Regions from separate parts of the Peribacillus sp. NPDC056705 genome, predicted to be linked through region 1. Evidence: riboswitches for the same ligand, from Rfam matches in the RefSeq annotation. Region 1 holds a riboswitch; the other holds the start of a gene.

Region 1 (6,085 bases):
TGGCGTAATCATGGACGTCATTAACGCTGAGCAAGCAAAAATCGCAGAAGCATCAGGTGCTGTCGCTGTCATGGCATTGGAAAGGGTTCCTTCCGACATCCGTGCGGCTGGCGGGGTAGCTAGAATGGCAGATCCGCGAATTGTCGAGGAAGTAATGAATGCAGTGTCCATCCCGGTCATGGCTAAAGCAAGGATTGGCCATATTGTTGAATCAAGGGTACTTGAATCCATGGGAGTGGATTATATCGATGAAAGTGAAGTGCTGACTCCTGCTGATGAAGAATACCATATTCTGAAAAGTGATTTCACCGTACCTTTCGTTTGTGGATGCCGTGATTTAGGCGAAGCTGCACGCCGTATTGGTGAAGGAGCATCAATGCTTCGTACAAAAGGAGAACCAGGTACTGGTAATATTGTGGAAGCTGTGCGTCATATGAGAAAGGTACAGTCACAAATTCGTAAAGTGAGCATCATGAGTGATGATGAATTAATGACAGAGGCAAAAAATATTGGAGCCCCTTATGAAATTTTAAGAGAAATCAAACGCACAGGTAAATTGCCTGTAGTTAACTTTGCAGCTGGCGGAATTGCCACTCCAGCTGATGCAGCACTGATGATGGAATTGGGAGCAGATGGCGTTTTTGTGGGTTCTGGTATTTTTAAATCTGAAAATCCAGAAAAATTCGCATCGGCAATCGTTCAAGCTACTACATATTTCACCGATTATGAATTGATTGGCCGGTTATCCAAAGAGTTGGGCAGTGCAATGAAAGGAATTGATATTTCCAAACTAGCTCCGGCAGAACGGATGCAGGAACGTGGATGGTAATATGATAACTATTGGTGTTTTGGGATTACAGGGAGCAGTTGAAGAACACTTGAACCAAATCAAAGCTGCCGGCGAACAAGCAATTATAGTAAAAAAACCGGAACAGTTGCTGGAAATCGACGGCTTGATCATTCCAGGCGGAGAAAGCACTACGATGAGGAAGCTAATGGATCGTTATGGATTTATGGAACCGATCAAAACTTTCTTCGAGGGTAAAAAACCTATTTTCGGTACATGTGCAGGGATGGTATTGGCGGCCAATGAATTGGCTGGCGATGAGAAGGCCTATCTTGGACTAATGGACATTTCCGTGAAACGGAACGGATTTGGACGTCAACGGGATAGTTTCGAGGCTGAACTAACAATCAAAGGAATGGAAGACCCTTATAAGGCTGTATTCATCCGGGCGCCGTTTGCTGATGGAATTGGAGAAGGTGTGGAAGTATTGGCAGTTTATGAAGAGAATGTAGTGGCTGCAAGACAAGACCATGTCCTTGTCAGTGCGTTTCATCCAGAATTAACAGGTGATGATCGTTTTCTGCAACTTTTCATTGAAATGGTGAAGACCTCCGTAAGTAAGGTCGAATTGAAAACCTCCTAAACAAATGAAGCTGTCCTATTAATAGGGCAGCTTCATTTTTGAATGCTCCTATCACTATAAAAATACATATTGCTTGAATTCAATATCCTTTACTTTTATAATATAAAAAGTAAGTAATCACTTACATGCTTTTTATTGGTGAGAGGGGAATGGAAATGACAGCAAGAGTTGCAGTTATTACAGGAGGAGCAAGCGGAATTGGCCGAGCAACATGCTTGAAATTCGCAGCAAAGGGGGACAAGGTCGTCGTTGCAGATTTTAATGAGGAAATGGGACAGGAAACTGTTGAACAGATAAAAGCGGATGGTGGAGAGGCCATCTTTGTTAAAACGGATGTTTCTAAGCAGGAAGAAGTTGAATCGTTAATCAATAAAGCAGTGCAAACATACGGAAGGATCGATATCATGTTTAATAATGCCGGCATTGGTGCAGGCGGTATGATCCTCGATCAAGATATGGAGGGTTACTTCAAGACGATTGAAGTGAACCAGCACGGAGTTGCTTTTGGAATCATGGCAGCAGGACGGAAAATGAAGGAGCTAGATAACAAGGGGGTCATTATAAATACCGCTTCCGTGTTTGGCTACTTAGCTTCCCATGGGACTTTTGCCTATCAGGCAACTAAAGGCGCTGTAAGAATGATGACACAGACAGCAGCTTTGGAATTGGGCGCTTATGGCATACGCGTAGTGGGCATTGCGCCAGGCGGGGTTGACACTCCTATCATACAAGGCTATAAAGATATGGGAATCATCGATAAATTGAATGCAAGTCAAATGCGCGGTAAATTAATCAAGCCAGAAGCCATTGCAAATGCCGTCTATCTATTATCGTTAGAGGAAGCGGATGCGATCAATGGAAGTGTAGTCATGGTCGATGATGGCTATGCATCTTTTAAGTGATTTTCAAAAAAAAAAGAAAACATCGTCCCAATTAGACGATGTTTTCTATTTATGATATATGGGAATATTAATTCTAACAAATCAAAGGTAATATTGACCGATTGCTACCACCGAGATATCATAGAAATAGATTGGTGAAACCGGTCTTATCTTTATAAAAGAAGGTTGATATTTTTGAAAAAAGGGCAGCAAACCAAAGAACGAATCATAAATGTAGCCCGGACTCTTTTTGCCACTAAAGGTTTTGACATGACAAGAACGAATGAAATTGCCTCTGCATGCAATGTTTCCGAAGCTACTATTTATAAATACTTTGACAGCAAAAAAGATTTGCTTTTGGCTACAATCACCCCTAATGAAAATGAGGAACCCGAAGATGTGACTAGCCATCTAGCCACGGATGAACTAGTGGAGAATCATGTTTGCACCATGATAAGAAAAATTCTTGAAAATAAAGAACAGTTTTCAATATTATTTAGGGAAACACAATTCGATCAAGATATTTCAAAGCAATATATAGATCAGATTTTCAAGACAAATGCCAAGCATATTGAAATACAAAAGAGAATAGATAGCGGAGAGATACAATATATCTCTGACATTATCCTATTTAATGTAGGGATCATTTCTTTTACATTGGCATTATCTACACATTATGAAATCCATCAACAAAAAAAGGAGCCGTATTTTACTCCTGAACGAATTAAGAACATTGCACAACTTTTGGTATATGGTATTCATGGTAAACAAAATCATACATAAAGAAACGGTCATATTTAAAGGCATGTGCATCAAGCCGCAAATATGACCGTTTTATATGCATTCAGAAACGATGCAGTCAAATTTGTGAATCTATTAAACCAGAGTGTAAGATTTGACTTATATTTTTCAGACTATTACGATAAATGTATACTACACGAAATGCTTTACGAAGAATTTATCTGGAAATCATGTAACAATGGAGGGGGATTGTATGAGCGATATCGTAATTTTATCAGGAAGTCCGGCTATTCCATCAAGAACGGACATTTCACTAAAACATATTCAATCATTAGTCGAAAAAGAAGGATTTACCACAGCTTATTTCTCAATAACGGATTTCTCAGCAGATGATTTATTCCAAGGGAAATATAATAGCGAAGATATTTTAAAACTTTCAGAGAGAATTCAAGCAGCCAGAGGAATCATCATTGGTTCACCGGTTTATAAGGCTTCTTATACAGGTGTATTAAAAGCCTTGATTGATTTGCTGCCAGAAGGTGCTTTCAAGGGTAAGCCAGTTCTGCCAATCATGATTGGTGGAAGTAACAGGCATCTATTGGCGATTGACTATGCGCTTAAACCATTAATCTCAATATTAAAAGGCGAACCGCTTCAGGGCATTTACTTTGTTGATAAGGAAATAGATAAACAGAATTCTGAAAATCCGATTAATGATTCACATTTAATTGATCGTGTCCAGAGTCAAGTTCAAGAATTTGTAGAAGCAATACAGTTAAGAAATTAATGAATTTCAAGTAATCCCTTCAACAAAAGGACTGGCATTCAAACGTATTTCTTAAAGTGATTACATTCGTCAATAATAGGTTTATTAATGAAAATAGACTCATTTTTTTGGAGACTCTATCTAAAAAAATGAGTCTATTTTCGTATTTAAATGAACATAAAATCATAAATTGAATAGTGTGTATAAAAATAACAGTTCATCCATAATATTAAACCAAGTTATTTTATAAGAAAACTCCATTGACAAGGATTAAATATATGTTAATATTTAAAATAATAAAACTTATCCAGAGCGACGGAGGGAATTGGCCCTTTGAAGTCCAGCAACCTGCATGATGGATGCAAGGTGCTACCTCCAACAAAATGTTGATCATTTTGGAAGATAAGGTAATGATATTTACCTTGGGATCTTTCCATCATGGAAAGATTTTTGTTTTTGGAAAAATTTCAGGTAAACCATAACAATGTAAGGTTGTATGGAATTATATAAAATTAAGAAATTCATTTAATCAGCGTCGAAAATAAAATATTCGCAGATTTTCTTAAAGGAGGAACTGGTTTGGATAAAGAGAATCAGCTTGAAGAAATATTTGAACGACTTCAAGAAATGCTTAATTCAATGAAATATGGATCGATTACACTTATAGTCCAGGATGGTAAAATCATTCAAATGGAAAGAAATGAAAAATTAAGAATTAAATAAGGTATCTGCTGACTAGAAAAACTAGAGGCGGGTTTAACTGATATAAAGAGAGTATTGGTTAGATTCGTCTCTTTTTCCTAGAATCAAATAAACTGGGGAAGATTAAAACGGGTATTGATCAACAGTTACTCTAATCTGATACAGCAAGTTTTTAGAGGGGGCTACAAAAGTTGGCTGGATTAATAAACTATGAAAATTTCAATTCAGGGGAATTCCCTGTATTTCCTGAAGACAGTGACACAAAAGGAGCTTTGGAAGTTCTGCAATGGGCGAATGACCATTATGGAAACAAACTGATTTATGCTTGCAGTTTTGGTATTGAAGGCATCGTGCTTACGGATTTATTGGCGAAGGTCAACCCTTCGGCAAAAATTGTTTTCCTTGATACAGATGTTCATTTTGAAGAGACCTACCAATTGATCGAGCAAGTGAAGAAGCGCTATCCAAAACTTTCAATCGAAATGAAGAAACCTGCCTTGACGCTTGAGGAACAAGCAGCGGAATATGGGGATGAATTATGGCTTAGTGATTCCAATAAGTGCTGTAACATCCGTAAGATCATTCCGCTTACCGATGTGCTTTCAACGGCAACAGCCTGGCTTTCGGGACTGCGGAGGGAGCAATCCGAAACAAGGGCTAAAACCGAGTATATCAATAAGGATAATAAGTTCAAGTCGGTTAAAATATGTCCACTCATACATTGGACATGGAAAGACGTTTGGCGCTACGCCCACAAAAACGGACTTCCATATAATATCCTGCATGATAATGGATATCCTAGCATTGGATGTAAAACGTGTACAGCACCTGCATTCAATGCAGATGATTTACGCTCAGGCCGTTGGCAAGGAGCACAAAAAACGGAATGCGGATTGCATTTATCTTAAATAAATAGAAACCATAGGGGGAAATTAGCATGACAATCAGTCTACCGCACGGAGGAACATTAATCGATCTTTGGGAACCAAAATATGATTTTAGTAAAATAACAAAGGCAATCGAAATCGATGAAATCGCTTTAAGTGATCTTGAATTGATAGGCACTGGTGCCTACAGTCCGATTAAGGGATTCTTTACAAAAAGTGACTATGAGACAGTGGTCAGGGATATGAGGCTTAGCAGCGGACATGTATGGAGCATCCCGATTACGCTTCCTTTGACCAAAGAAATTGCAGAAACCCTTACTATAGGTGAAGAAGTAACGCTGACTCATGAGGGTGAAACATACGGGGTTCTCACCGTTTCCGATATTTACACTCCGGATAAGCAATTGGAAGCGACATTAGTATATCAAACGGATGATGAGAAGCATCCCGGAGTGAAAAATTTATTTAACCGCGGTGATGTATATGTCGGCGGGGAAATAAAGTTGATTAAGAGAATAGAGCGTCCGTTATTCCAAGCTAATTATCTGGACCCTGTCGAGACAAGGAAAGCTTTTGCTGAAAAAGGGTGGGAAACGGTTGTCGGTTTCCAAACGAGGAACCCTGTTCACCGTGCACATGAATATATTCAAAAGACAGCATTGGAGATTGTCGACGGCT
Region 2 (6,085 bases), on a different contig from region 1:
CTTTGATATGTTAGTAATAAGATTTAAACTTAGCGGCAAAGGAAGTGACTGATGTCAATGAAAGGACAATGGAAAACTCTTTTCCTTTTATTTTGGACCTTTTTTAAAATAGCACCTGTCACATTCGGAGGCGGGTTTGCGATGATCCCATTAATCGAAAAAGAAGTGGTCGAAAAGAGGAAATGGATGAAAAGCGAAGAAGTTACGGATGTTTTTGCATTATCTCAGTCCGTACCGGGAGCTGTCGCCATTAACTCCGCCACCTTTATCGGCCATCGAATTGCCGGAATGAAGGGGGCAATGGCAGCCATGATCGGTGTTTCATTACCTACCTTTTTAATTGTTCTGCTCCTAGGCATTTTGTATTTTTTCATTCAGGATAATCCGAAGATAGAATCCGCATTCATATCGATCAGAGCTTCCATAGTAGCCACCATCGCCTATGCGGCTATCAAGATAGGAAAAACGGCTGTTGTAGACAAATCAACTTTCTGTATTTTATTAGCAGGAATTCCGGTCCTCTTCTTTCTTCACCCTGTGATCGTTATAGTGGCAGGAGCTATAGCGGGTATTGTAACAATCTCCATCAAGAGAAAATCAGGATACGATATCAAGTTGGACAGAAAAGATATGACAAAAGAAGAAAATGATTTCGAACCTTACATGGGTGCTGGCATATAGGTAAATCAAAAAGGGCTAACTAATTTTCAAGAAAGCGTGTGATAGAATGATGGAATTGTGGGAGTTGTTTAGCACCTTCTTTATTATCGGTTTTGTATCGTTCGGGGGCGGATACGCCATGATTCCCGTAATAGAATCGGAAGTCTCACAGCATGGATGGATGACGACGCAACAATTTACCGATATAATCGCCATTTCCGGGATGTCCCCAGGACCTGTCACAGCCAATAGTGCCATTCTCGTTGGCTATTCGACTGCTGGATTAGCAGGAGCCATATCATCCGCTCTCGGAATCTTGCTACCTGCTATTATATTCGTGACCGTTATAGCCACCTTCTTCAGCAAATTGAATCATTATCCAGTTATTCAATCCATGTTTTATGGATTAAGACCCATTGTCACCAGTTTAATCCTCTTTGCAGCAATCAGTTTAGCACTTTCCAATCATATGATAGCCCCAAACTTTTCATGGCATACGATAAGCTTATTACTCGTTTTTGGATTATCGTTATTTGCCCTAATGAAATTACGCTGGCACCCAGCTTATGTAATTATACTTTCTGGTTTAGTTGGTGTTGTCCTCTATTCATGACAAATGCCGCACGCAAAACGATTAATAATATGAACCGGAATGAAGCAGTTATTTTGGTTATGAAATAAGTTGTTTACCATAAATTAAAGAAATCCCTAGCAGATGAATTGATTACTTTATGAACACTTATACTGACATAAGTGGGAAGATTTCACCCATACAGAAAACACCCTGTATCCAATGATTCAGGGTGTTTTTTTCATTATTATCCTCTTTTTAATAAGTCCGTTTCTTCGATTCATCATTTCCCGACTGAAACCGTGGATAACCAATCAAGATGGCAACGACTCCACAAAGTCCAATTAGTATTGGGTAATATGAATACGGCAAGATGCTTATGGGAGAGATCTTTGCTACCCCTGCTGCAACAAGCAGCTGTGCCCCATATGGAATCACCCCTTGGATACAACAGGCAAAAACGTCAAGGATGCTCGCCGATTTACGCGGATCAATCCCATACTTTTCAGCGATGTTTTTGGCAAGTGGCCCGGCAATGATAATCGAAATCGTGTTATTTGCCGTTGAAAGGTTCGTCAAACCAACAAGCCCGGCAATGCTGAATTCCGCCCCTTTTTTTGATTTGCTATTTCGTGTCACGAGGTGGAGTAGATAATCGATGCCACCATTATGTTTGATTACAGCAACCATACCTGCAATTAAAATGGCAAGGAAGGAGATTTCATACATTCCCGCCATTCCCTCACCAACTTTTTGAATGACACCCAACGGTTGATAACTTCCATCCGCCAAGCCGATAATTCCGGCAAGGACGATTCCGATGGATAGGACCAGGAACACATTGACTCCTGCCAATGCAGTGATCAATACGCAAAGGTATGGAAGAATCTTCACCCAATTATAAGAATTTTGGGTGATGTCGGCTTGTTCACCCATCGTTAATATTCCTAGGATAGCACATGTGATGATGGCCGCAGGTAAAACGATGAAAAAATTCACCTTAAACTTATCCTTCATTTTCGTTCCCTGTGTTCGAACTGCAGCGATTGTCGTATCTGAAATGAAGGATAGGTTATCCCCAAACATCGCACCACCAATAACGGCCGCCATTGAGAGGGCAAGCGAAATATCGGTTTGCTCGCTAATTCCCACCCCGATAGGTGCTAGGGCTACAATCGTTCCCATGCTCGTTCCCATAGATAGGGAAATAAAACAAGCGATAATGAATATCCCTACCATTAAAAGATTTTGCGGAAAAACCGCTAAGGCAAGATTCACGGTTGATTCAACTGCCCCCATACCATTCGCAACTTCGGAAAAAGCGCCGGCTAAAAGGAAAATGATTACCATTAACATAATATTAGCGTCACCGGCACCTTTACAGAAAATATCAACCTTTTGATTGAAACTTTCTTTCCGATTCATTGCCAATGCAGCTGCTGATGCAATAGAAATGGCTACAATCACCGGAAATGAATAAAAATCTTTAGTGACGATTCCGGACCCTATAAATAAAATTAAAAATACGACAAATGGAATCAATGCCCATGGATTCCCTTTATTGTTTGCACTCATGATGTACACCTCTTTTTATTTTTCCCATGACATGTGTCATAGCCTTTATTCTTTTAACAGTTTTCGCAAATAACGCCAATTTGAGCTTGATTATCCAGTGATGGAGCTATAGCAAAAAAAAACAGCTGTCAGCATAAAAAAGACCCCTTCTATTAAAACAAGAAGAGGTCTTTTAATTTATAAAAAACACCCTCCTTATCTTTCAGGCGAAAATCAGCCTGCTGGATTTGGCACAGCACTCCCATTAAGTCCGCTGCCGAGACATCTTCGGGCCAGTCCCTCCGTCTCTCTTGATAAGAAGATCAAAATTATATAATTTATCAACTATTACGATACCTGTCAGAAAAGTACCAAACTGGAAACTTGCTGTAACCATCTGTGTTTGTTAAAGCGACATCGAAGTCGTTTTGAAAAGCAAATATAAGAGTACAGCATTTTGTCTATTTTCGCAAGGTTTAGTTTTATAGTATTCACATGCACTTCTTACTGTTTGCAGTTAATCAGTACAATGAGTCTTCCACTGATATTTATCCGGGCGGAATTAATATAAAAAGAGGTCTAATGACCTCTCAGCAAATTTGTTGTATTAGATTAGGTGAATTTTTTTTAGTCGAGTTCACATCAGTCGATACCTCAAAAGCTTCCATTTGTTCTGAGTCGAATGACTTTAAATACTGCTGCAGATATGCAGGATCATTAATGGATGGATTCAACCAATCTTTTTCATCTTCTGGTTTAAGGATTACAGGCATACGATCATGAATGCTGGTCATCAGCTCATTAGGAACGGTTGTTATAACGGAGCACGTGTAAATGCTGAGGCCTTCGGGAGATTTCCAGGATTCCCATATACCGGCCATTCCAAATGGAGCATGATTCTTCATTTTTATTCGCATCGGTATTTTTCTTTCTGGTGTCTTTTTCCATTCGTAAAATGAGTCAGCGATTATCAAGCATCTCTTCTTCTTATACGCATTCTTGAAGCTTGCTTTCTCTGCAATGGTTTCCGCTCTGGCATTGATCATTTTATAGCCAACTTTTTCGTCTTTTGCCCAGAATGGAATGAGTCCCCACCGAAGATATCCAAGTCGGTTCATTGCCCCGTCATTAATGACGGATAACACGGATTGGGAGGGAGCAATATTGTAGCTGAATTGGTATTCCTCATCAAATGATCCTTGTATATCAAACCGATCTTTTATTTCTTCAATGTCAGTGAAAAGGGTGAAACGTCCACACATAATATCGCCTACCGTATTAAGATTTATTACAGTGTAACAAATGGAACAAGCAGGCACAAATCAGTGTTCTAAAATCCTGATGTCGGTAAATGGCTGATTAAATAATTCGCTGGAAATCAAAAGGGTGCCAAGGACTTCTCTTTCATCTTCAGCTTTAATGATTTCCGACAAAATCAAGGTACTGCCATTCCTTACCGTTACTTTATATTCATTCATGGAATCCCCCCTCAATAGGCTAGATGGTTGTTATTATAAACTAAAAATCCACAAGTATCAGTATTGAACTCTGGCAGAGTCATGGTTAATCTTCTAATGAAGAGGCAGCATGGAGGTTCCTTTACACCTTAAAGGGTTAGTCGAACAAAGCCCGGGAGCATGAATCCTTGAATTGGCGGCGTAAAAAAGACTGCCCATGAATGAATCATGGACAGTCAGGCGCTGTAAAAGGTTTTTCGCTTCAATACAGATAGATGATTATGGAGATGGCATTTTAGGAAAGCCATTCATTATTTAAAATGAAGTAAAACCTCATTTATTAAATGTGCTGCCAATGTAACGGTTATATTATTTTCATCCAACGAAGGATTCACTTCCGAGATATCAAAGGAGAGGATCTTTTCATTCGATACGATATGCCTGATAATGGCACGGACCAATTTCGGATTCAGTCCAAAAGGCGATGGAGCACTTACCCCAGGTGCGTAGGCTGAATCAATAACGTCTGTACATAATGTAAGAATAATGTAGTCATATTCCTTAGCGAATTCATTTATCCGCCGCTTAGTTTCATCCATTTCATTCAATGACAAATCTTCTTCCAATATGTAATCGACCTTACTTCTCTCGGCAGTTTCAAACAGTGCCTTCGTATTCCCCTGCTTCTGAATTCCGACACATAAATAGCCACAATTTTTATCTTCGTCCAAAATTTGCTTAAACATCGTTCCTGATGAACTCTCTTTTTCATAAGGCCTCATATCAAAGTGAGCGTCAATATTAATGATTCCCAAGCTAGCTTTTGGTCCAATGGATTTCCTAATCCCAAGATAATGGCCATACAGGGTTTCATGCCCTCCGCCAAGTATGATAGGAATCGCTTTACTCTCCAATATCCGGGTAACAGCCGAACCCAGTTGGGATTGAGCGGCCTCCATCTCTGAACCTTCACATATTACATCACCAGCATCCACCAGCTCGGTTTGGGAAGGTAAATGACAGGGTAATTTCGCCAATGACTGCCTAATATGATCAGGCCCTTCTGCTGCACCAATCCTGCCTTTATTCCTTTTGACGCCTTCATCACATTTGAAGCCAATCAATCCAAAGGTCCTGGATGAATTGGAAGAGATGGCCAATTCCGAAATCGGTGCCAAACGTACTCTTTGGTGGTACCTGAAGCTGTCCATGTCAGATTGGGAATCAATTCTTCCATTCCAATAATTTAAAGTCGGATTTGTATACATAATTTCTCCTTTATTTAAAAAATTCCGAAATATCTTTTTTCAAAATTATAAATGAGATAATATATAATTACCAATACAAAATTTCAATATATCTATAGTTTAAGACTATAGAAAGGAGAATATATGGATCTTCGTCAACTTCGATATTTCACTACAATTGTCCGGGAAAAGAATTTCTCAAAAGCAGCAAAAACGCTGCATATATCACAACCTTCCCTAAGTAATGCCATATTGAAATTAGAAAATGAAGTTGATTTTCAGCTTTTGGAACGCAATACAAGGGGACTTGAGCTTACAGAAGCAGGGGAGATTTTCTATACGAGATCTGTTGATCTGTTAAGAAGATTCGATAATATGCAGGTGGAGCTTAAAGAAATGAAGGATGTCGGAAGCGGAACCGTATCAATAGGTTCCATAGAATCATTCAAATTTTGGTTCCCGAAGATCATCAGGAATTTTAAAATCAATTATCCTAAAATTCATATAAAAGTCAGGGAAATATTAGGGGAAGAGAAGGTTTTCGATTCGTTAAATCGGTATAATGTTCATTTCACCATCACGAACCAGCCCATCAA

The links. Region 1 has a riboswitch for S-adenosylmethionine ahead of ACFRAK_RS20405 (YezD family protein). Riboswitches for the same ligand answer to the same signal wherever they lie in the genome.
Region 2: linked by a shared signal. The riboswitch ahead of ACFRAK_RS24545 (Na+/H+ antiporter NhaC family protein) and the one ahead of ACFRAK_RS20405 (YezD family protein) in region 1 are both predicted to bind S-adenosylmethionine.

What each region holds. Positions count from the first base shown of each region.
Region 1 is NZ_JBHTYI010000022.1:22,749-28,833, forward strand. It holds gene pdxS (pyridoxal 5'-phosphate synthase lyase subunit PdxS) at 1-829, shown strand, start outside; gene pdxT (pyridoxal 5'-phosphate synthase glutaminase subunit PdxT) at 831-1,430, shown strand; gene ACFRAK_RS20390 (SDR family NAD(P)-dependent oxidoreductase) at 1,586-2,332, shown strand; gene ACFRAK_RS20395 (TetR/AcrR family transcriptional regulator) at 2,507-3,094, shown strand; gene ssuE (NADPH-dependent FMN reductase) at 3,306-3,839, shown strand; SAM riboswitch class I at 4,119-4,227, shown strand; gene ACFRAK_RS20405 (YezD family protein) at 4,398-4,541, shown strand; gene ACFRAK_RS20410 (phosphoadenylyl-sulfate reductase) at 4,724-5,428, shown strand; gene sat (sulfate adenylyltransferase) at 5,458-6,085, shown strand, end outside.
Region 2 is NZ_JBHTYI010000037.1:32,822-38,906, reverse strand. It holds gene ACFRAK_RS24555 (chromate transporter) at 52-681, shown strand; gene ACFRAK_RS24550 (chromate transporter) at 728-1,273, shown strand; gene ACFRAK_RS24545 (Na+/H+ antiporter NhaC family protein) at 1,490-2,806, opposite strand; SAM riboswitch class I at 2,999-3,106, opposite strand; gene ACFRAK_RS24540 (SOS response-associated peptidase) at 3,376-4,047, opposite strand; gene ACFRAK_RS24535 (hypothetical protein) at 4,108-4,263, opposite strand; gene hutG (formimidoylglutamase) at 4,554-5,510, opposite strand; gene ACFRAK_RS24525 (LysR family transcriptional regulator) at 5,634-6,085, shown strand, end outside.